DNA from 2 places in the Ferrovibrio sp. GW821-FHT12F09 genome. Region 2 is predicted to be linked to the other one. Evidence: predicted binding sites of a transcription regulator. Region 2 holds the regulator's gene; the other holds the start of a gene.

Region 1 (10,467 bases), 530 kb from region 2:
TATTGTGTCGGCAGCCTGGCCTGCGTGGCGGCACCATCGATTACCCTTCTGATGCTCGGGCGTGCCCTGCAGGCCATTGGCGGCTGTGCCGGACTGGTGCTGGCAAGAGCGATCATCCGCGATCTCTATGATCGTGATCGGTCGGCTGCCATGATTGGCTATGTGGCGATGGCGATGAGTCTGGCGCCGATGCTCTCTCCGGCGCTTGGCGGCTATCTCGATACCATGGCGGGTTGGCGCACCAGCTTCGGGTTTTGCAGCCTGGTTGGCCTGGGCGTCTTTGTTTGGGTGATCCTGACCTTGCCTGAAACCCTGGCGCAGCGGGGCGAAGGCGAGGGGGCTGCCTCGCTCTTGCGTGGCTATGCCATGCTGCTGCGCTCGCCGCTGTTCTGCAGTTATGCGTTACAGACCTGCTTCACCTCCGGGGTGTTTTTCGCCTTCATTGCCGGTGCTCCCTTCGTGGTGGTGACCGTCATGGGCCATCCGGCCTCGGATTACGGTCTGTGGTTTGTGGTGGTTTCGGTTGGTTATGTGATCGGCAATTTCTTCACCGGGCGCTTTGCGGCACGGGTGGGTATCAACCGCATGCTCGCGGCCGGCGCACTGACCGGAGTGCTTGGCATTGCGGCCCTGTCCCTGACCAGTTGGCTGGGTGCCCTCAGTCTTCCCGGCATCTTCTTGCCGATGATGGTCGTGGCGGTGTCCAATGGCCTCACCCTGCCCAATGGCACCGCCGGGGCAGTCTCGGTCAACCCGCGTGCCGCAGGGGCTGCGGCCGGCCTCTCCGGGGCCTTGCAGATGCTTGTCGGAGCCGCTGCTGCCCTGCTGGTCGGGTATGGCCAGGATCACGACCCGAGCGAGTATCCGATGATCTGGACCATGGTCGGTTGCGGTATCCTGTCGGTTTTGAGCTTTCTGGTCGCGTCAAAATTTCGCGCCAGCCGGGGCTGAATTGCATGTCGGGCCGGTGCCGGGTGCCATAAACCCGCGTGTTTGGCGGTTCCGATTCGCCCGAGTGGTCAGAAAACCGCATGTCTAGCGGATTTTTATGCATTCCCCGATGGGCAAAACCCGAGGGCGGTGCTATGCAGGATTCGGGAATCAACCCCCGATTCGTTGAAAAACAACATCTGACGCATCAACTCTGAGGAGAGAAATCATGGCTAAGGCAGCTGCCGCCACCAAGACGGTTACCGTCACCGCGAAGCAGATCGCTTCCACGCTGGCCGAGAAGCATGAGCTGCAGAAGAAGCTGACCCTCGCCCTGTTCGAGGACTTCTTCGCCGCCATCACCAAGTCGCTGAAGAAGGGCGAGCGCGTCCGCATGGGCGATATCGGTATTCTGCAGGTCCGCAAGCGCGCCGCCCGTATCGGCCGCAACCCGCAGACCGGCGAGCCGATCAAGATTAAGGCCTCCAAGAAAGTTGCCTTCCGCGCCTCGAAGGTGCTCAAGGAAGCCGTCTGATCCTGTTCTGACAGGATTGAGGATTCAGGGCCTGCTACATGTGGCAGGCCCTTTTTCTTTGGCTTTTTTGACCGATCGGGGAGTGTCGCCAAACCGTCACATCGGTCATTGAAAATTCACGGGACTTCATAAGAGGCAGGATTCATCTTCCCCGCCAACGCATTGCCGAACATGGCGATTCACCAGCAGGTGACCGATGAACATGGCGCTCTTTCCCGCCCGTTACCGCACCATATGGATTTCTGATATCCATCTGGGCACGCGCGGTTGCAAGGCCGATCTGCTGCTGGAATTCCTTAAACATACCGAGTCCGACACGCTGTATCTGGTCGGCGACATCGTCGACGGCTGGCGGCTCAAACGCTCCTGGTACTGGAATCAGAGCCATAACGACGTGGTGCAGAAGCTGCTGCGCAAGGCGCGCAAAGGCACCGAGGTCATTTATGTGCCGGGCAATCATGATGAGGCCCTGCGCGATTTTATCGAGGGGGTGGGGCTGCAGTTCGGCGGCATTACTGTCCAGATTGAAGCGATTCACCAGACGGCGGACGGGCGGCAGCTTCTGGTTACCCATGGCGATCATTTCGACGGCATTGTGACCTGCGCCAAATGGCTGGCGCTGCTTGGCGATGCCGCCTACGGCTTTGCGCTTGATCTCAACACCTGGTTCAACCACATCCGCCGCCGCATGGGCCTGCCTTACTGGTCGCTGTCGGCCTATCTGAAGCACAAGGTCAAGAATGCGGTGGAGTTCATTTCCGACTACGAGCAGGCCATTGCCGAAGAGGCGCGGCGCCGTCGCGTGGACGGCGTGGTCTGCGGGCATATCCACCATGCCGAAATCCGCGAGATCGACGGCATCCTCTATTGCAACGATGGCGATTGGGTCGAAAGCTGTACAGCCCTGGTCGAGCATGCCGATGGCCGGCTGGAAATCCTGCGCTGGGCCGAACTGCGCGAGCATATGGGCGGCTTCCTGGCGGCCGAGGGCATCGATCTGGCCATATCGGCCACGGCAAATATTAATCTTGATACGGATTAATTGACGACTCGATGAATGCGACCTGCCCCGCAACGGTGGATTGAGCCGCTGTAGTCGACTCGTCGGCTCCCGCGAGTCGCTAGGGGCGACAGGCTGTGACAACTCTGGGCAGCGGTAAATTTGCTTGGTATCATCAAGATATGGGAGTGCTTTCATCATTGCTGGGGGCGATCGGCCTTGGCGGTAAGCAAGAGGCCGTAAACCTGCGCCAGACTGCGTCTGGAATGCGCATCGGCGATGTCGTGGTCGGAACCGGCACCAAGGCCGAACCGGGCAAGATGGTGTCCGTGCACTATGCCGGGTGGATATGGGAAAATAACAAGCCGACCCGGATGTTCGACAGTTCCTACAAGCGCGGCCAGCCGTTCGAATTCGCCCTCGGCCAGGGCAAGGTGATCAAGGGTTGGGATGAGGGCGTTACCTATATGAAGATCGGCGGCAAACGCGCCCTGATCATTCCGCCTTATCTCGCTTATGGCGCTCGCGGCAACGGTCGCATCATCCCGCCGAACGCCACGCTGTTTTTCGAGATCGAGCTGGTCAGCGTCCGCTGATGCGGGCGCCCTGCCACGCTGTCGCCGCATTCCGACGGCAATTTTCCCGCATCACAATCCCTGAGGAGCTACCGGTAATGTCTCTGTCTCGTCGCGTTTTTGCTGTCGCTGCTGTTGTTTCCGGTCTGCTGGCCGCCCTGCCGGCTGCGGCCCAGCAGGAAGTCACCACGTCCAGCGGCCTGCGCTATGTCGATGTCAAAGTCGGGAATGGCGAAACGGCCCGGCCTGGCCAGACGGCCTCCGTGCATTATACCGGTTGGCTCTACATCGCCGGCGAGAAGGGCCGCCAGTTCGATTCCTCGCGCACGCGCGGCCAGCCCTTTGCCTTCCCGCTCGGTGGCGGTCGCGTGATCAAGGGCTGGGACGAAGGCGTCGTCGGCATGAAGACCGGCGGCCAACGCACGCTCATCATTCCGCCGGGCCTCGCCTATGGTGCCCAGGGCGCCGGCGGCGGCGTGATCCCGCCCAATGCCACGCTGATCTTCGATGTCGAGCTGATCGACCTGAAATGATCTTGTCGGGAACAGGACAATAAAAAACGGCCGGGTTTCCCCGGCCGTTTTCGTATCTGCAGTTTGCAGTATTGCGCTTAAGCAGCCTTGGCCAGGTTGCGCAGCACGTAATGCAGGATGCCGCCGTTCTTGTAGTAGTCGATCTCGTCCAGGGTATCGATGCGGCAGAGCACCTCGATGGTCTGGGTCGAGCCGTCGGCGCGGGTGATGGTCACCGGCGTCTTCATGCGCGGCTTCAGGCCCACGGCGATGCCGGAGATGTCGAACTTCTCCGAACCGTCGAGCTTGAGATCGAAGCGCGTGGTGTTGTTGAGGAACTGCAGCGGCAGCACGCCCATGCCCACCAGGTTCGAGCGATGGATACGTTCGTAGCTTTCGGCGATCACGGCCTTCACCCCCAGCAGGATGGTGCCCTTGGCCGCCCAGTCGCGTGACGAGCCGTTGCCGTATTCCTTACCGGCCACGATCACCAGCGGCGTGGCGCTGGCCTTGTACTTCATGGCGGCGTCGTAGATCGACATGACCTCGCCGGCCGGCATGTGCTTGGTGATGCCGCCTTCGGTGCCGGGCACCATCTCGTTCTTGAGACGGATATTGGCAAAGGTACCGCGCATCATGATCTCGTGGTTGCCGCGACGGGCACCGTAGGAGTTGAAGTCGGCATAAGGCACGGCATGGTCGGTCAGGTACTTGCCGGCCGGACCATCCTTCTTGATCGAACCGGCGGGCGAGATGTGGTCGGTGGTGATCTTGTCGCCCAGGATCGCCAGCAGGCGTGCACCCTTGACGTCGGTGATCGCCGACGGCGTCGCGCTCATACCCTCGAAATACGGGGGATGCTGCACATAGGTGGACTTGTTGTCCCAGCCGTAGGTCTGGCCACCCTCGACCTTGATCTTGCGCCAGTTCGGATCGCCCTTGAACACGTCGGCATAGCGCTTCTTGAACATCGCCGGGGTCACGTACTTGCGCACGTTGGCGGCGATTTCCTTGTTCGAGGGCCAGATGTCCTTCAGGTAGACCGGCTTGTTCTTCTTGTCATAGCCGAGCGGCTCGTTGGCGACGTCCATATTGAGGTTGCCGGCCAGCGCATAGGCCACCACCAGCATGGGCGAGGCGAGGTAGTTCGCCTTGGTCAGCGGGTGGACGCGGCCTTCGAAGTTGCGGTTGCCCGACAGCACGGCGCCGACGACGAAGTCGTTATCGGTGATGGCCTTCGAGATGTTGTCTGGCAGCGGACCGGAGTTGCCGATGCAGGTGGTGCAGCCATAGCCGATAACCTGGAAGCCCAGGGTATCAAGGTCCTTCTGCAGACCCGACTTGGCCAGATAGTCAGTAACCACCTGGCTGCCCGGTGCCAGCGAGGTCTTGACCCACGGCTTGGTGGTCAGGCCCTTTTTGAGGGCATTGCGCGCCAGCAGGCCGGCACCCAGCAGCACGCTCGGGTTCGAGGTGTTGGTGCAAGAGGTGATGGCGGCGATCACCACGTCACCATGGCCGAGGTCGAAGTTTGAACCTTCAACCTTGGCGCGGAAGTCGACGGCGGTCTTTTTGCCGTAGAAATTCCCCATGGCGTCCTTGAACTCGACCGCGGCCCGGCTCAGCGGCACGCGGCCTTCGGGACGGGTCGGGCCGGCCAGCGAGGGCTCGACCGTGGAGAGATCCAGCTCCAGCGTATCGGTGAAGACCGGATCCGGCGACTTGGAGGTACGCCACAGACCCTGGGCCTTGGCATAGGCTTCCACCAGCTTGACGCGATCGGTGTCGCGGCCACTGGCCTTCAGATAGGCAATGGTCTCTTCGTCGACCGGGAAGAAGCCGCAGGTGGCGCCGTATTCCGGCGCCATGTTGGCGATGGTGCAGCGGTCGGCCAGCGACAGCTCGTCCAGGCCGGGGCCGTAGAATTCGACGAACTTGTTGACGACACCCTTCTTGCGCAGCATCTGCGTCACGGTCAGCACCAGGTCGGTGGCCGTGGTGCCTTCCTTCGGCTTGCCCGAGAGGCGGAAGCCGACGACTTCCGGCAGCAGCATGGAGATCGGCTGGCCCAGCATGGCGGCTTCGGCTTCGATGCCGCCCACGCCCCAGCCCAGCACAGCCAGGCCGTTCACCATGGTGGTGTGGCTGTCGGTGCCGACCAGAGTATCCGGGTAGGCAACCTCGTTCTTGCCGTCCAGGCCGGTCCACACCGTCTGCGCCAGGTATTCGACATTCACCTGATGGCAGATGCCGGTGCCCGGCGGCACGACGCGGAAGTTGTCAAAGGCGGTCTGGCCCCAACGCAGGAAGGCGTAGCGTTCGCCGTTACGCTCGTATTCCAGGTCCACGTTCTTCTGGAACGCGCTCTTGGCCGCGGAGTGGTCCACCATCACCGAGTGATCGATCACCAGATCAACTGGCGACAGCGGGTTAATCTTCTTGGTATCGCCGCCCAGATGGGTCATGGCATCGCGCATGGCGGCCAGGTCGACCACCGCCGGCACGCCGGTGAAGTCCTGCATCAGCACGCGGGCCGGGCGATAAGCGATCTCACGGTCTGAACGCTTGTCCTTCAGCCACTGGGCCACGGCCTTGAGGTCGTCCACAGTGACGCTGCGGCCGTCTTCATAGCGCAGCAGGTTTTCCAGCAGCACCTTCAGCGAATAGGGCAGCCGGGTCAGATCGCCCAGGCCGGCCTTTTCAGCGGCCTTGATGCTGTAATAGGCGTAACTCTTGTTGCCGACCTTCAGGGTGCGGCGCGTCTTCATGGTGTCATGGCCGACCACGATCGGCACGGAACGGGCGGCGCCGATGGACTTCTTGGCGACCGGAGCCTTCCTGGCGACGACCTTCTTGGGTGCGCTGCGCAGCGCCTGCTTCCTGGTGGCTTTCTTAACAGCCTTGCGAACAACAGCCTTCTTGGCCGCCTTCACCGCTTTCTTGACCTTCACCGCCTTTTTCGCGGCCTTAACGGCCTTCTTGATTGCCTTTTTGGCCGGCTTCTTGACGGACTTGGCGACCTTCTTGGCCTTTACGGCCTTTTTGCTGCCCTTGGCTTTCGCCGGGGCTTTCGCCTTCGCGGCTTTGCGCTTGGTCTTCTTCGCGGCTTTCACGGGGCAATCCTTTCGTAGCGGAAACGTCAAAAATGAAAGGCTGGTCTGGGCGGGCTGGTCCCACCCTGGATGGGCAAATAGGTGCCGTAAAACCATGGCTTTGCCAAGCTCTTTCGGCTGGAAGAAAGTTCAACGGGGGTCGAAATTTAGGCAATGCCGAGGGGGTGGCGGCGTGGCACGGGGGCAACCTGCATGACCCCTTGACGGGCAAAGGTCCGTGCCCTTATCAACGAAGAATAATGACGGTGATGGCTACGGCTGCGCCGCGTATGAGGAGGCGAACATGTCCGAGACGTCGGTAATCCCCGACGGGCGCGACCCGTTGGGCCGTGACACTGTCCCGAAATTCCTCGCCTACAACGCGCAGCATCGCCGCGATCGCCCGGCCATGCGCGAAAAGGACCTGGGTATCTGGCAAAGCTGGACCTGGGGTCAGGTGGCTGTCCAGGTGGAGGCCATTGCCGGCGGTCTGAAGGCTTTGGGCTTTCGCCGTGGCGACAAGATGGCGATCATTGGCGATAACCGCCCGCAGCTGTACTGGACGCTGGCGGCGATCCAGGCGCTCGGTGGCGTGCCGGTTCCGATTTACCAGGACAGTGTTGCCGAAGAGGTGCAATACGTCGTCGAGCATGCCGAAGTTCGTTTTGCCTTGGCCGAAAACCAGGAGCAGGTCGACAAGCTGTTGTCTGTCCGCGAGCGGCTGCCCCGCCTGGAACTGATCCTGTTTTCCGATCCGCGCGGCCTGCGGCATTACCACCAGCCCTTCCTGCATGATCTGGAGAAGGTGATTGCGTCCGGTCGGGCCTATAGCCAGCAGAATCCGGGCTTCCTGCATGCTGAAATCGAACAGGGCAAAGGTGAGGACCTGTCGCTGATCTGCTACACCTCGGGCACGACCGGACGGCCCAAGGGCGTGATGCTGAGCCACGACAATATCGTGCGTTCGGCCAACCTGGCGATCGGATTCGATAAGATCAACGAAGCGGATGAAATTCTGGCCTACCTGCCGCTGGCCTGGGTTGGCGACAATTTCATTTCCTATGCCGAGGCGTTCATCGCCGGATTCTGCGTCAACTGTCCGGAATCGGGCGAGACGGTGTTGACCGACCTGCGCGAGATCGGACCGACCTATTTCTTCGCTCCGCCGCGCATCTTCGAGGGTTTGCTGGCCACCGTGATGATCCGCATGGAGGATGCGGGCGCCATCAAGCGGGCGATGTTCAGGTATTTTATTGCCGTCGCCAAACGGGTCGGCCGCAGCATCCTGGAGAAAAGGCCGGTGGGCCTTGTCGACCGGCTTCTTTACGGGCTTGGCGATCTGCTGGTCTATGGCCCGCTCAAGAATGTACTGGGGTTGAGCCGTCTGCGGCTGGCCTACACGGCCGGCGAGGCGATAGGGCCGGATATCTTCGATTTTTTCCGCGCGCTTGGCATCAATCTCAAGCAGCTCTACGGCCAGACCGAAAGCACGGTTTACCTTTGCCTGCATACCGATACCGATGTGAAGGCCGACACGGTCGGTCCGCCGGGTCCGGGCATTGAGCTGTATATCGACGACAAGACCGGTGAGGTGATGTATCGCAGCCCCGGTGTTTTTGTCGGCTATTACAAGAATCCGGACGCGACGGCAGAAACCAAGACCGCGGATGGCTGGGTCCATACCGGCGATGCCGGGGTATTCACCGACAACGGTCATCTGCGCATCATCGATCGCGCCAAGGATGTCGGCCGGTTCAACGGCGGCGCACTGTTCGCGCCAAAATTCATCGAGAACAAGCTGAAATTCTTCCCCGCCATCAAGGAGGCGGTGGTGTTCGGCAACCAGCGCGACCATGCCACCGCCTTCATCAACATCGATCTGGCGGCGGTCGGTTCCTGGGCCGAACGTAAGGCTATTCCGTATACTTCATATACCGATCTGGCCGGCCGGCCGGAGGTCTACGCGCTGGTGAAGGGCTGTATCGAACAGGTCAATCGCGACCTGGCCTCCGACAGTTCGATGACCGACAGCCAGGTGCATCGCTTCCTGATCCTCCACAAGGAGCTGGATGCCGATGATGGCGAGCTGACGCGCACCCGGAAGGTGCGGCGGCGCACCATCACTGAACGGTACGGCGCGTTGATCGAGGCGTTGTATTCCGACCAGCCCGATGTTGCGGTGGATGCGAAAATCACCTTCGAGGATGGCCGCACCGGCAGCTTCAAGGCCAAGCTGAAAATCGAAGACGTGCAGACCCACAGCACGATGCGGAAGGCAGGTTGACCGGCATGACCGCAGCAGGAAAAACCATCGGCGATATCATGTTGAAGGTGGAGAATATTTCTCTCAGTTTCGGTGGTGTTAAGGCGCTGACCAATATCAGCTTCGAGATTCGCGAGCGCGAAGTTCTGGCCATCATCGGCCCCAACGGTGCCGGCAAGTCGTCGATGCTGAACTGCATCAACGGTTTTTATCACCCTCAGCAGGGTCTCATCACCTTTAAGGGCCAGCCGCGCAAGCAGATGCGTCCGTATGAGGCGGCCAGCCAGGGTATCGCCCGCACCTTCCAGAATATCGCGCTGTTCAAGGGCATGTCGACGCTGGACAACATCATGACGGGCCGCATCCTGAAGATGAAGTCCGGCCTGCTCGCATCGGCCTTCTACAAGGGTCCGGCCGAGCGCGAGCAGGTGGAGCATCGCGCCTTCTGCGAGAAGATCATCGATTTCCTGGAAATCGAGGCGATCCGCAAGGTGCCGGTGGGGCGCCTGCCTTATGGCCTGCAGAAGCGCGTCGAGCTTGGCCGCGCGCTGGCGGCCGAGCCGACCCTGCTGCTGCTGGATGAGCCGATGGCCGGTATGAATCTGGAAGAAAAGCAGGATATGTGCCGATTCATTCTGGACGTGAACGATGAATTCGGCACTACGATCTGCCTGATCGAGCACGACATGGGCGTGGTGATGGATATCTCGGATCGCGTGGTGGTGCTGGATTACGGCCGCAAGATCGGCGATGGCACGCCCGAAGAGATCAAGAACAACAAGGAAGTCATCGACGCCTATCTCGGCGTGCAGCATTAGGGGCGGGCAGAGTCATGGCTTTTTTCCTGGAAGTGCTGATCGGCGGCTTGATGGCAGGGGTGATGTATTCCCTGGTGGCTCTTGGCTTTGTGCTGATCTTCAAGGCGTCGGGGGTCTTCAATTTCGCCCAGGGCGCCATGGTGCTGTTCGCAGGTCTGTTCTTTGTAGGATTCCTGCAGAAGGGCGTGCCGATCTGGCTGTCCATCATTCTGACGCTCGGTGTAATGCTGCTGCTGGCCATTGCGATCGAACGCATCGTGTTACGTCACCTGGTCAACCAGGAAGGCATCATCCTGTTCATGGCCACCATCGGCGTATCCTTCTTTATCGATGGCCTGGGGCAGTCGATCTGGGGTTCCGGGGTGCAGGCGCTGGATATCGGAATTCCCACTGATCCGATCCTGCTGATGGATGGCGATATCCTCATTCAGTCCTTTGATCTCTGGGCCGCACTGGTGGCGGGCACGCTGCTCGCCAGCCTGGTGGTGTTCCAGAAGACCCGGATTGGTCGCGCCCTGCGTGCCGTCGCCGACGATCATCAGGCGGCGCAGTCGGTCGGGATTCCGCTTAACGTGATCTGGATCATTGTCTGGGCCATCGCCGGCATGGTCGCCCTGGTCGCCGGCGTGATGTGGGGCTCCAAGCTCGGCATGCAGCCCGCCATCGTTGGCCTGGCCCTGAAGGCGCTGCCGGTGCTGATCCTGGGCGGCTTCACCTCGGTGCCGGGTGCCATTATCGGCGG
Region 2 (10,467 bases):
TCGGCCCATTCGCGCAGATGCTCGGCCGTCTCATGCGGCGGCTCGTCATATTCGCCAAACTGGTTGGGCAAGCCGGCATTGGGATAGGCGCTGACCGGCACATCGGCGACACGGCTCAACTCGGCGATATAGGCGCGCATCTGCTGGGCGCCGAAAGCACAGTTGAGGCCGACCGAAAACGGCTTGGTATGCCGTAACGAATTCCAGAAGGCTTCCGTGGTCTGGCCCGAGAGCGTGCGACCGGAAAGATCCGTAATGGTGCCCGAGATCATGATGGGCCATTCCTCGCCCAACTCGTCGAAAAGCTCATAGACGCCAAAGGCCGCGGCCTTGGCATTCAGCGTGTCGAATACCGTTTCGATCAACAGCAGATCGGCGCCGCCTTCGACCAGGCCACGCGCCTGTTCCTTATAGGCGTCCTTCAGTTCATCAAACGAGATATTACGGAAATCCGGACGGTTCACGTCGGGCGACAGCGAGGCCGTGCGGTTGGTCGGCCCGATTGCGCCGGCGACAAAACGCGGCTTCGAAGGATCCTTCGCCGTATATTCATCGGCGGCCTGGCGCGCCAGCCGCGCGCCTTCCAGGTTGATGTCGTGGACAGCAGCCTCCAGGTGGTAATCGCCCTGGCTGATCCAGGTGCCGCTGAAGGTATTGGTCTCGATGAGGTCAGCACCGGCGTCCAGGTATTCCCTGTGTACGGCCAGGATCACATCGGGCCGCGTGATGTTCAGCACATCGTGATTGCCCTTGAGGTCGCTGTTCGAACCCTTGAAGCGATCGCCGCGATAATCCTCCTCGGTCAGCTTGCGCCGCTGCAGCATGGTGCCCATGGCGCCATCCAGCACCAGGATACGCTCCTTGGCGGTCTTGCTCAGCAGGGCGCGGCGGGCCTTGCGGATTTCGGCGGTGTCGAACATCAGGCGGCCGCCTCTCCGGCAATGGCCGGCTTCGGCCGCACGCCAAGCACATGGCAGATCGCATAGGTGAGATCGGCGCGGTTCAGCGTATAGAAATGGAATTCGTCGATGCCGGCTGTCAGCAGGCGGCGGCACTGTTCGGCGGCCAGATGCGCCGCCACCATGCGGCGGGTCTCCGGGTCTTCGTCCAGGCCATCGAACTGGTCGGCCATCCAGGCCGGGACGCTGGCGCCACAGGCGGCCGAGAATTTCACCACCTGGCGGAAATTGGTGACCGGCAGGATGCCCGGCACGATCGGCACGGTGATGCCGGCCGAGCGCGCCCGGTCGAGAAAGCGGAAATACACATCCGTGTCGAAGAAATACTGCGTGATGCAGCGGGTGGCACCGGCATCGACCTTGCGCTTGAGATGCTCCAACTCGACGCGCGGCGAGGCGGTATCGGGATGGCCTTCCGGATAACAGCCGACGCTGATCTCGAAATCGCCGATCTTCTTCAGGCCGGCAATCAGGTCAGTGGAATTGGCATAGCCCTGCGGATGCGGTGCAAAACCGCCGGTGCCCTCCTGCGGATCGCCGCGCAACGCCACAATATGGCGGATGCCAGCCTGCCAGTAGTGCTGAGCGACTTCATCGACCTCGCCCTTGGAAGCGCCGACACAGGTGAGATGTGCCGCCGGCCTGAGGCCGGTTTCCTTCAGGATACGCACGACGGTGTTATGGGTGCGCTCGCGCGTGGAACCACCAGCGCCATAGGTGACCGAGACGAAGCGCGGATCAAGCGGCGCCAGGCGAGTGACACTGCGCCACAGACTCTCTTCCATCTCCGCGGTCTTCGGCGGGAAGAATTCGAACGAGACCTTCAGCGGACCAGACCGGCGGGCGGCATGAGCGTTGGGTTCCGGGAGCGTCATTCTGCGGCACTCTTCTGCGAGGGAGACAGGGCGGCACTACGCTTGACCGCGTGCCAGACATGAACGGTGAGCGATTGTCCGGGCAAGGCGATGGCCGGCTCGACATCGAGGCCGGCATGGACGCACCAGCCGCGCAATTCGGCATCGGCAAAACCCAGCCGGCGATGCGCATGGCGGTTGCGCAGGTCTTCCAGATCGTGCGGCGCAAAATCGACGATCACCAGACGGCCGCCGGGACGCAGCACTCGCACGGCCTCCTGGATCGCCTTTTGCGGCTCATCGGCGAAATGCAGCACCTGATGGATCACGGCGGCATCCACGCTGGCATTGTCCAGCGGCAGGGCATACATGTCGGCCTGGCGCACCTGGCAGTTTTTGATCCCGGCGCGCTCCAGATTGGCACGAGCAATGCTCAGCATGTCGCGGCTCAGATCGACGCCCAGGCCGCGCTTGACCTTGTGGCCGAGAATTTCCAGCAGACGGCCGGTGCCGGTGCCGATATCCAGCAGGTCTTCTATGGCTCCGCCCTGGGCCAGCAGACGCAGCACGGCGGCCTCGACCTGGGCTTCATCCACATGCAGCGAACGGATCGCCGACCACTGCGCGGCGTTGTCGCGGAAATAGCGCTCGGCAGCCTCGGCACGGGCCCGCTTCACGGCAGCAAGACGTTCGGCATCGCGCGCCAGCGTGGCATCATACGGCGGCAACAGGCCACTCACCGCACGCACCAGCGGCGCACCGGGCAGCCGGTCGCCAACACGGTAGAAGGCCCAGGTGCCTTCCGGCACGCGTTCCAGCAAGCCCGCCTCGCAAAGCAGCTTCAGATGGCGCGAGACACGCGGCTGGCTCTGGCCCAGAATCTGGGTCAGTTCGGAAACGGTGAGTTCGCCCTGGGCGCAAAGCGCCAGCAGGCGCAGGCGTGTGGGTTCGGCCGCGGCGCGCAACGCGGCCATCAGAATATCGAGGGTCAGGGGCGACTCCATGGTCATGTAAATGATATAAACATATCTTTATGTATTTGTGTAGAGCTAACTACCCTGTAAAAAAAGAATCATCGCCTTCCCGCCGCCGTCAGGCTATGGTTCGGCCGCTTTAATGCCGCATTTGCCAGCGAAAAAACTATTCCCTTCCGCCTCTTAGCCGGGATTCCCCATGCCGACCGCCCTGCTTTCCCGTCGTTTCGCGATCCTTGCCGGTGCCATCCTGGCGCTGGCCACCCTCCTGCCCTCCGGCTCAGCCCGGGCAGCAGCGGCCGATCAATTCATTCGCGAGACCGGCGGCGACACCATGAAGGCGCTGGGCGATCGCTCTTTAACAACGGAAAAGCGTGAAGCGCTGGTTCGCACCCTGCTGAGCACCCATCTCGATCTTGAGGCGGTCGGCCAGTTCTGCCTCGGCCGCTACAACCGCGGCCTGACCGATGCGCAGCGCCAAGAATACAACAGCCTGTTCGAAGATTACCTGGTGAAGGTCTATTCCCAGCTGCTGTCGCAATATAACGGCGAGACCCTCGATGTCCGCGATGGTGTCAAATCTGCCGGCAGTGAACAGGTGGTGGAGTCCGTGATCGTCCGCCCGAACGGCCCGCCGATCCGTGTCGAATGGAAGACGCATGAGAAGAACGGCAAACCGCTGGTGACCGATGTGGTGGTGGAAGGCGTGTCAATGGCCTTCACCCAGCGCCAGCAGTTCGAATCCGTCATCCAGAATAACGGCGGCAAGGTGGATGCCCTGTTCGCCGCCATGAAGAAACAGATCGGCCGCCGCTAAAGCGCACTGCGGCAGAGACAAAAAGAGCCGGCCGTTGCGAAACGGCCGGCTTTTTCTTTGCCATGAGATCCTGTCAGGCCATGGCGGCCGCGGTGGCAGAGGATAGTTCAAGCGCATAGCCGGCCGACCGCACGGTGCGGATCACATCGCTTTCGCCATTCCCGTTCAACGCCTTGCGCAGTCGGCGGATATGCACGTCGACGGTACGCTGTTCGACATAGATGTCGCGCCCCCAGACCGCATCCAGCAGCTGGTCGCGCGACAGCACGCGGCCGGGATGCTCCAGGAAATAGCGCAGCAGGCGGAATTCCGTCGGGCCAAGATGCACATCGCGGCTGTTGCGCGTGACCTTGTGGGTGGCGATATCCATCACCAGGCCACCATAGGTCAGCACCTCCTCTGCCAGCGCCGGCCGGATGCGACGCAGCACTGCGCGGATACGGGCCAGCAACTCGCTCGGCGAGAATGGCTTGGCGATATAATCGTCGGCCCCGGCATCCAGGCCCCGCACGCGGTCGGCCTCCTCGCCCCGCGCCGTCAGCATGATGATCGGTACGTTGCGGGCATTGGGATCGCGGCGCAGCTGGCGGCAGACTTCCAGGCCGGACAGACGCGGCAGCATCCAGTCCAGCAGGATCAGGTCCGGCATATGCTCGGCCACCTTCAGCAGAGCCTGTTCGCCGTCCATCGCCTCGTCGACGGTGTAATTTTCCTTTTCGAGGTTATAGCGCAGCAGTGCTAGCAGCGCGGCTTCATCCTCGATGACAAGGACGCGCGGCTTGATTGCAATATTCATCGCTGGCCTCCCGGCGCATTCACCACGGCATAAGCCGTATCGTCGCCCTTCGGACGGTCTTCCTTCTGCATTTCGCCCGTCACCGTATAATGGATCAGCTCCGCGATATTGGTGGCGTGATCACCGATGCGCTCGATATTCTTGGCAATAAACAGAAGATGCGTGCTGCTGGTGATCGAACGCGGATCTTCCATCATATAGGTCAGCAACTCGCGGAACAGGCTGGTGTAAAGCTCGTCCACCTCCTCATCACGGGCCCAGACCGCATCGGCCTTGGCTGCATCCGCCGTGATATAGGCGTCGAGCACGTCCTTGATCAGCGCCTGGACCAGCGCCGCCATGCGCGGGATGGCGTGTACCGGACGCACCAGGGGCGCCTGGTTCAGCGCCACAGCGCGTTTGGCGACATTCTTGGCATAGTCGCCGATACGCTCGATCTCCGAGGAAATCCGCAGCGCAGAAACAATCACCCGCAGGTCATTGGCCAGGGGCTGACGCCGGGCCAGCAGCTCAACGGCGAAATCGTCGACCTGGTTGCGCAGAAGATCGATCTTGGCGTCATTGAGCACAACGGCGTTGGCCAGTTCGCTGTCGCGTTTCACCACAGCCTCGACGGCGCCGGACAGCTGCGACTCAGCCTGCCCACCCATCTGCACGATGAGGGTGGAGAGCTTTTTCAGCTCTTCGTCATAGCTCTGGACGATATGTTGCGGCATTGGACTGTCCTCTTTCGCGATCAGCCGAAGCGGCCGGTAATATACCCCTGGGTGCGTTCATCCTTGGGGTTCGTGAAAATCACTTTGGTATCGTCGGTCTCGACCAGATTGCCCAGATGGAAGAAGGCAGTCTTCTGCGAGACGCGGGCTGCCTGCTGCATCGAATGGGTCACGATGACGATGGTGTACTGCTCACGCAGTTCGTCCATCAGCTCTTCGATATGTGCGGTAGCGATCGGATCCAGCGCCGAACAGGGCTCATCCATCAGGATCACCTCTGGCGCCACGGCAATGGCACGCGCGATGCACAGACGCTGCTGCTGGCCGCCCGACAGGCCGGTACCAGATTCCTGCAGGCGATTGCCGACTTCCTTCCACAGGCCGGCCTGTTTCAGCGAAGTCTCGACGATATGATCGAGATGTTCGTTGCTTTCAGCCAGGCCGTGAATGCGCGGCCCGTAGGCGACGTTTTCATAGATCGTCTTCGGGAAAGGGTTCGGCTTCTGGAAGACCATGCCGACCCGGGCGCGCAGCTGTACCACATCGACTTTGTTGTCGTAGACATCCAGCCTGTCGAGGCGGATATCGCCGACCACGCGGCAGTCGCGGATGGTGTCGTTCATACGGTTGAGGCAACGCAGGAAGGTCGACTTGCCGCAGCCCGACGGGCCGATCAGCGCCGTGACGGCGCGGGCCGGGATATTGAGGTCGACGTCGCGCAGCGCCTGCTTCTCGCCATAGAAGACGCCGACTTTCTGCGCCACCATCTTGATTTCGATCTCGGACTGGCGGAGATCGACGCCGTTACCGTTCTGCATGAAAAATCCTTATGGCTCCGAATTGGGGTGTGGCTTCACGCGTCAGGCCTACCAGCGGCGTTCGAATTTCTTGCGCAGCAGAATGGCGGCAAGGTTCATCAGCAACAGGAAGACCAGCAGGACGATGATGGCTGCCGAAGTCTTTTCGACAAAGCCACGCTCCGAACTGTCAGCCCACATGAAAATCTGCACCGGCAGCACGGTGGCGGCATCGACCGGTGTAGCCGGGATATCGACGATGAAGGCGACCATGCCGATCATCAGCAGCGGCGCGGTCTCGCCCAGCGCATGAGCCATGGCAATGATCGTGCCGGTGAGAATGCCCGGCATGGCCAGCGGCAGCACATGATGCAGCACCACCTGCAGCGGCGAGGCACCAAGGCCCATGGCGGCCTGGCGGATCGAGGGCGGCACGGCACGCAGGGCGGCACGGGAGGCGATGATGATCACCGGCAGGCTCATCAGCGCCAGCACCAGGCCACCGACCAGCGGCGCCGATCGCGGCATACCGAAGAACCCGATGAAGACGGCCAGGCCAAGCAGGCCATAAACGATGGATGGTACGGCAGCCAGGTTATTGATGTTGACCTCGATGACTTCGGTCCAACGGTTCTTCGGGGCAAATTCTTCCAGATAGATCGCCGCCATGATGCCCAGCGGGAAAGCGACAACCAGGGTTACGATCAGGGTGAAGAACGATCCCACCACGCCGCCCCAGACACCGACCAGTTCAGGTTCGCGACTGTCGGCGCCGGTGAAGAAGCGGGTGTTGAACTGCAATTCCAGATCGCCGGTCGACCGCAGGGTTTCGATCCAGCGGACCTGGTTGTCCTTGACCCGGCGCTGGTCTTCCGGTGCGTTGACATCGACCTGCTTCTTGACGAAGACATCGATATCCGAAGATGTGGGCAGCCAGACCTTGATGGTCTGACCGATCAGGGTCGGATCGGCAACCACCATGCGGGCAACCTGCGACTCTGCACCGGAGCTGACCAAGGCCTGCAGACGGCGGCGGTCGCCGCGAGACTGTGCCTCAGGGAACTTCTTCTGCAGCGTCTCCAGGATGATGCCGCCGTAATTACCCTGCATGATCTTGCGGGTATCGGTGGTACCAACCGGCGCGATCTGTTCGGCACTCAGCTGCAGATCCAGCCGGATATGGGTCTGCTGGAACGCGGTGAAGCCGTTCGAGGCGATGGTGACGAGCAGGATCACCAGCGCCGCCAGCGAGAACAGGATGGCGGCCAGACCGATCAGCTTGAAGCGGCGCTCAGAGGCATAACGGGCCTTGAGGCGGTTTCTGGCCTCTTCGGTCATGTGTATGCCGGGCGACACGGCAGTCGGCGCCGTATTCGGAACAGTATCGGCGAGAATATCAGTCATATTGTTCCCGGTATTTCTTGACGATGCGCAGGGCAACGATGTTCAGGCTGAGCGTGACGATGAACAGCACGAGGCCCAGGGCGAAGGCGGCCAGCGTCTTGGGGCTGTCGAATTCCTGGTCGCCGACCAGCAGCGAGGCGATATGCACGGTTACTGTGGTGACGGCTGCCAGCGGATTGGCCGTCAGGTTGGCAGCCAGGCCGGCCGCCATCACCACGATCATGGTTTCGCCGAGCGCACGGCTGAAGGCGAGGATGACCGACGCCGCGATGCCCGGCAGTGCGGCAGGCAGAATAACCCGCTTGATCGTTTCCGACTGCGTGGCGCCAAGTCCGTAAGAACCATCGCGCAGGCTCTGCGGCACGGCGTTGATGACGTCGTCCGACAGCGAGGAAACGAACGGGATAATCATGATGCCCATGACGAGGCCGGCGGCGAGCGCCGACTGCGAGGCGACCGCCAGGCCGATATTCTCGCCTATATCCCGAATGAACGGCGCCACCGTGAGGGCGGCGAAGAAGCCGTAGACCACGGTGGGAATGCCGGCCAGCACTTCCAGGGCAGGCTTAGCAAAGGCGCGCACCCTAGGTGCAGCATATTCCGCCATATAGACGGCAGCCATCAGGCCGACCGGCACCGCGACGATCATGGCGATGGCGGCGATCAACAGGGTACCGGCAAACAGCGGCACCGCGCCGAAAGCACCCGACGAACCGACCTGGTCAGCACGGATCGCCATCTGCGGCGACCAGGTGAGACCGAACAGGAATTCGAAAGGATTAACCGCCGCGAAGAACCGCATCGCTTCGAAGACCAGCGAGAGCACAATGCCCACCGTGGTCATGACCGCCAGGGTCGAGCTGACGATCAGCAGCACATTGGCCACCTGCTCGACGCGGTTGCGTGCCCGGAAATCGGCCGCGATACGGCTGCGGCCGAACAGCAGGCCGGCAATGCCCAATGCGAGAACAATCACCCATAGAGCCGTAGTGCCGATCTGGCGCAGGCCGATGTAATGCTCCACCACGGGACGGATCGTTGCATCGGCCTTGTCCAGCGGAATGTTGCCATAGGCCATGTTGCGAATGTCGGAGATCACCAGGCCGAGCTGGTCGGCCGGCAGGCGGCGAACCGCCTCGGGCAGTTCGGCCACCACCAGCTGGCGTACCAGTGTATCTTCGAACGAAATCCAGATGCCGAACAGCAGCAGCGCCGGCAGGCCGCACCAGATCACGACATACCAGCCGTAGAACATCGGCAGGGAGTGCAGGTTGCGGATTTTACCGCCGGCCGCAGCCAGCGCGCGGGACTTGCCCAGGTAATAGCCGGCGACAGTGAGGCCGATGAGAACCACGAACAGCAACGACAGCGACATCGTATTCCCCGGCAAAAAATTCAGTAAATGCGATAAGAAATTCAGTCGATCGAAAGAACCGGCGGCCGGAAACCCGGCCGCCGGAGCCGTCTTTACATGGACAGGTTGGTCAGGCCGGTCACCTGCGAGCGGACACTGTCCAGCTCCTTCTTCGGCATGGCGACAAGGCCCTTCTTCTCCAGGTAGCCGCCCTGCGCCATGGCGCGGTCGCTGACATACTCGGCGAGGAATTCCTTGATGCCCGGCACGACGCCGATATGGGCCTTCTTCGCATAGACGAAGAGCGGGCGTGACACCGGATACTTGCCATCCGAAATGGTGTCGAAGGTCGGGTCAATACCGTCGACCTTGGCGCCATGCAGCTTGTCCATGTTCTCTTCCAGGAAGGAGAAGCCGAACACACCCATCAGGCCCGGCTGACCCGAGGCCAGACGCTGCACGATCAGGTTGTCATTCTCGCCAGCCTCGATGAAGGCGCCGTCTTCACGGATCTTGCCGCAGGCCGTAGCCTTCGCCTTCGCATCGGCGATGGCATTCACTTCCGGGAACTTCTTGCAGCCGACATCCAGAACCAGTTCGACGAAGCTGTCGCGGGTGCCGGAGGTGGGCGGCGGGCCCATTACTTCGATCTTCCAATCCGGCAGGCTGGCATTGACCTGCTTCCAGGTCTTGTAGGGGTTCGGCGCCATCTGGCCGTTCACCGGTACCTGGGCGGCGAGCGCCAGCCAGATGTCTTCGCGCTTCAGGTTGATGTCCGGCGTGCCCTTCTTCAGGGCGACGGCGATGCCGTCAAAGCCGACCTTCATTTCCACGATGTCCTTCACGCCGTTGGTGGCGCAGGCATCGAACTCGGCCTTGGTCATGCGGCGCGAGGCATTGGTCATGTCGGGATGCTGGGTGCCGACGCCGCCGCAGAACAGCTTCATACCGCCGCCGGTGCCGGTGCTTTCCACGATCGGGGCCTTGAAGCCGCCCGACTGGGCAAAGCGCTCGGCCACCGTGGTGGTGAAGGGATAAACGGTCGAGGAGCCGACAACACGGATTTGATCGCGCGCCTGCTGCGCAGCGGCCGGTTCGGCGAGGCCGAGAGACGCCAGTGCGGCGAGCCCGGCGAGAAGGAGAGCCTTGTTGGTCACGGTATACCTCATCGTGGTTGGCATGGCGCAGGTCTGCGCCGCGGATCACCGAATGAGGGGCCTCAGAACGTGTCTCATCCGGTGGCCGCGACTCCTAAGGCGACCGGGTGACATGGTTATTTCAGTTATATTGCACTCGTGTGACAGTGCTAGACCGGTTTGGCGCTTGTCTCAGATGAATAGGGAACAGATGGTAGACGAATGATGAATTCACTGCCTTTCCCGAGTTCGGATTCAATGACAAGCCGGCCCCGATGACGGTTCACAATGTGCTTCACGATCGCCAGCCCGAGGCCGGTTCCGCCAAGATCCCGGCTGCGGGCCGAGTCGACCCGGTAGAATCGCTCGGTCAGGCGCGGCAGATGTTCGCGCGGGATGCCCTCACCCTCGTCGCGGATTCCCGCCTCGATCCCTTCACCACTCGCCGCCCGGGCCAGACGAACCGTCACGGCGCTGTCGGGTCGGCCGTATTTGATCGCGTTGTCGATCAGATTCTGGAACACCTGCATCAGCTCGTCGCGCGCGCCCCGCACAGGCGGCAGGCCATCGTCCAGCTGCAGGGCGATACGGATATTCTTCGCCCTGGCCTGCGGCTCCAGTGCGGCCGCGGCATCGCGCAGCAACGGCGCCAGGGCAACC

What was found. Region 2 encodes PhoB, which activates phosphate uptake and scavenging genes when phosphate is short. Its sites were predicted from a motif close to TNTCATAAAACTGTCA; they were not measured.
Region 1: a site for PhoB is predicted at 1,549-1,564, ahead of AC1ROB_RS07495 (UDP-2,3-diacylglucosamine diphosphatase). Genes of this name have one in related genera too.

The regions. Positions count from the first base shown of each region.
Region 1 is NZ_JBXAPZ010000001.1:1,507,248-1,517,714, forward strand. Features, by position in the region: gene AC1ROB_RS07485 (multidrug effflux MFS transporter) at 1-951, shown strand, start outside; gene AC1ROB_RS07490 (HU family DNA-binding protein) at 1,160-1,465, shown strand; gene AC1ROB_RS07495 (UDP-2,3-diacylglucosamine diphosphatase) at 1,662-2,507, shown strand; gene AC1ROB_RS07500 (FKBP-type peptidyl-prolyl cis-trans isomerase) at 2,603-3,061, shown strand; gene AC1ROB_RS07505 (FKBP-type peptidyl-prolyl cis-trans isomerase) at 3,139-3,573, shown strand; gene acnA (aconitate hydratase AcnA) at 3,651-6,320, opposite strand; gene AC1ROB_RS07515 (AMP-binding protein) at 6,949-8,928, shown strand; gene AC1ROB_RS07520 (ABC transporter ATP-binding protein) at 8,934-9,725, shown strand; gene AC1ROB_RS07525 (branched-chain amino acid ABC transporter permease) at 9,740-10,467, shown strand, end outside.
Region 2 is NZ_JBXAPZ010000001.1:2,038,763-2,049,229, reverse strand. Features, by position in the region: gene AC1ROB_RS10185 (homocysteine S-methyltransferase family protein) at 1-920, opposite strand, end outside; gene metF (methylenetetrahydrofolate reductase [NAD(P)H]) at 920-1,834, opposite strand; gene AC1ROB_RS10175 (ArsR/SmtB family transcription factor) at 1,831-2,817, opposite strand; gene AC1ROB_RS10170 (MlaC/ttg2D family ABC transporter substrate-binding protein) at 2,987-3,604, shown strand; gene phoB (phosphate regulon transcriptional regulator PhoB) at 3,678-4,400, opposite strand; gene phoU (phosphate signaling complex protein PhoU) at 4,397-5,116, opposite strand; gene pstB (phosphate ABC transporter ATP-binding protein PstB) at 5,137-5,934, opposite strand; gene pstA (phosphate ABC transporter permease PstA) at 5,983-7,317, opposite strand; gene pstC (phosphate ABC transporter permease subunit PstC) at 7,310-8,692, opposite strand; gene AC1ROB_RS10140 (PstS family phosphate ABC transporter substrate-binding protein) at 8,785-9,828, opposite strand; gene AC1ROB_RS10135 (ATP-binding protein) at 9,978-10,467, opposite strand, start outside.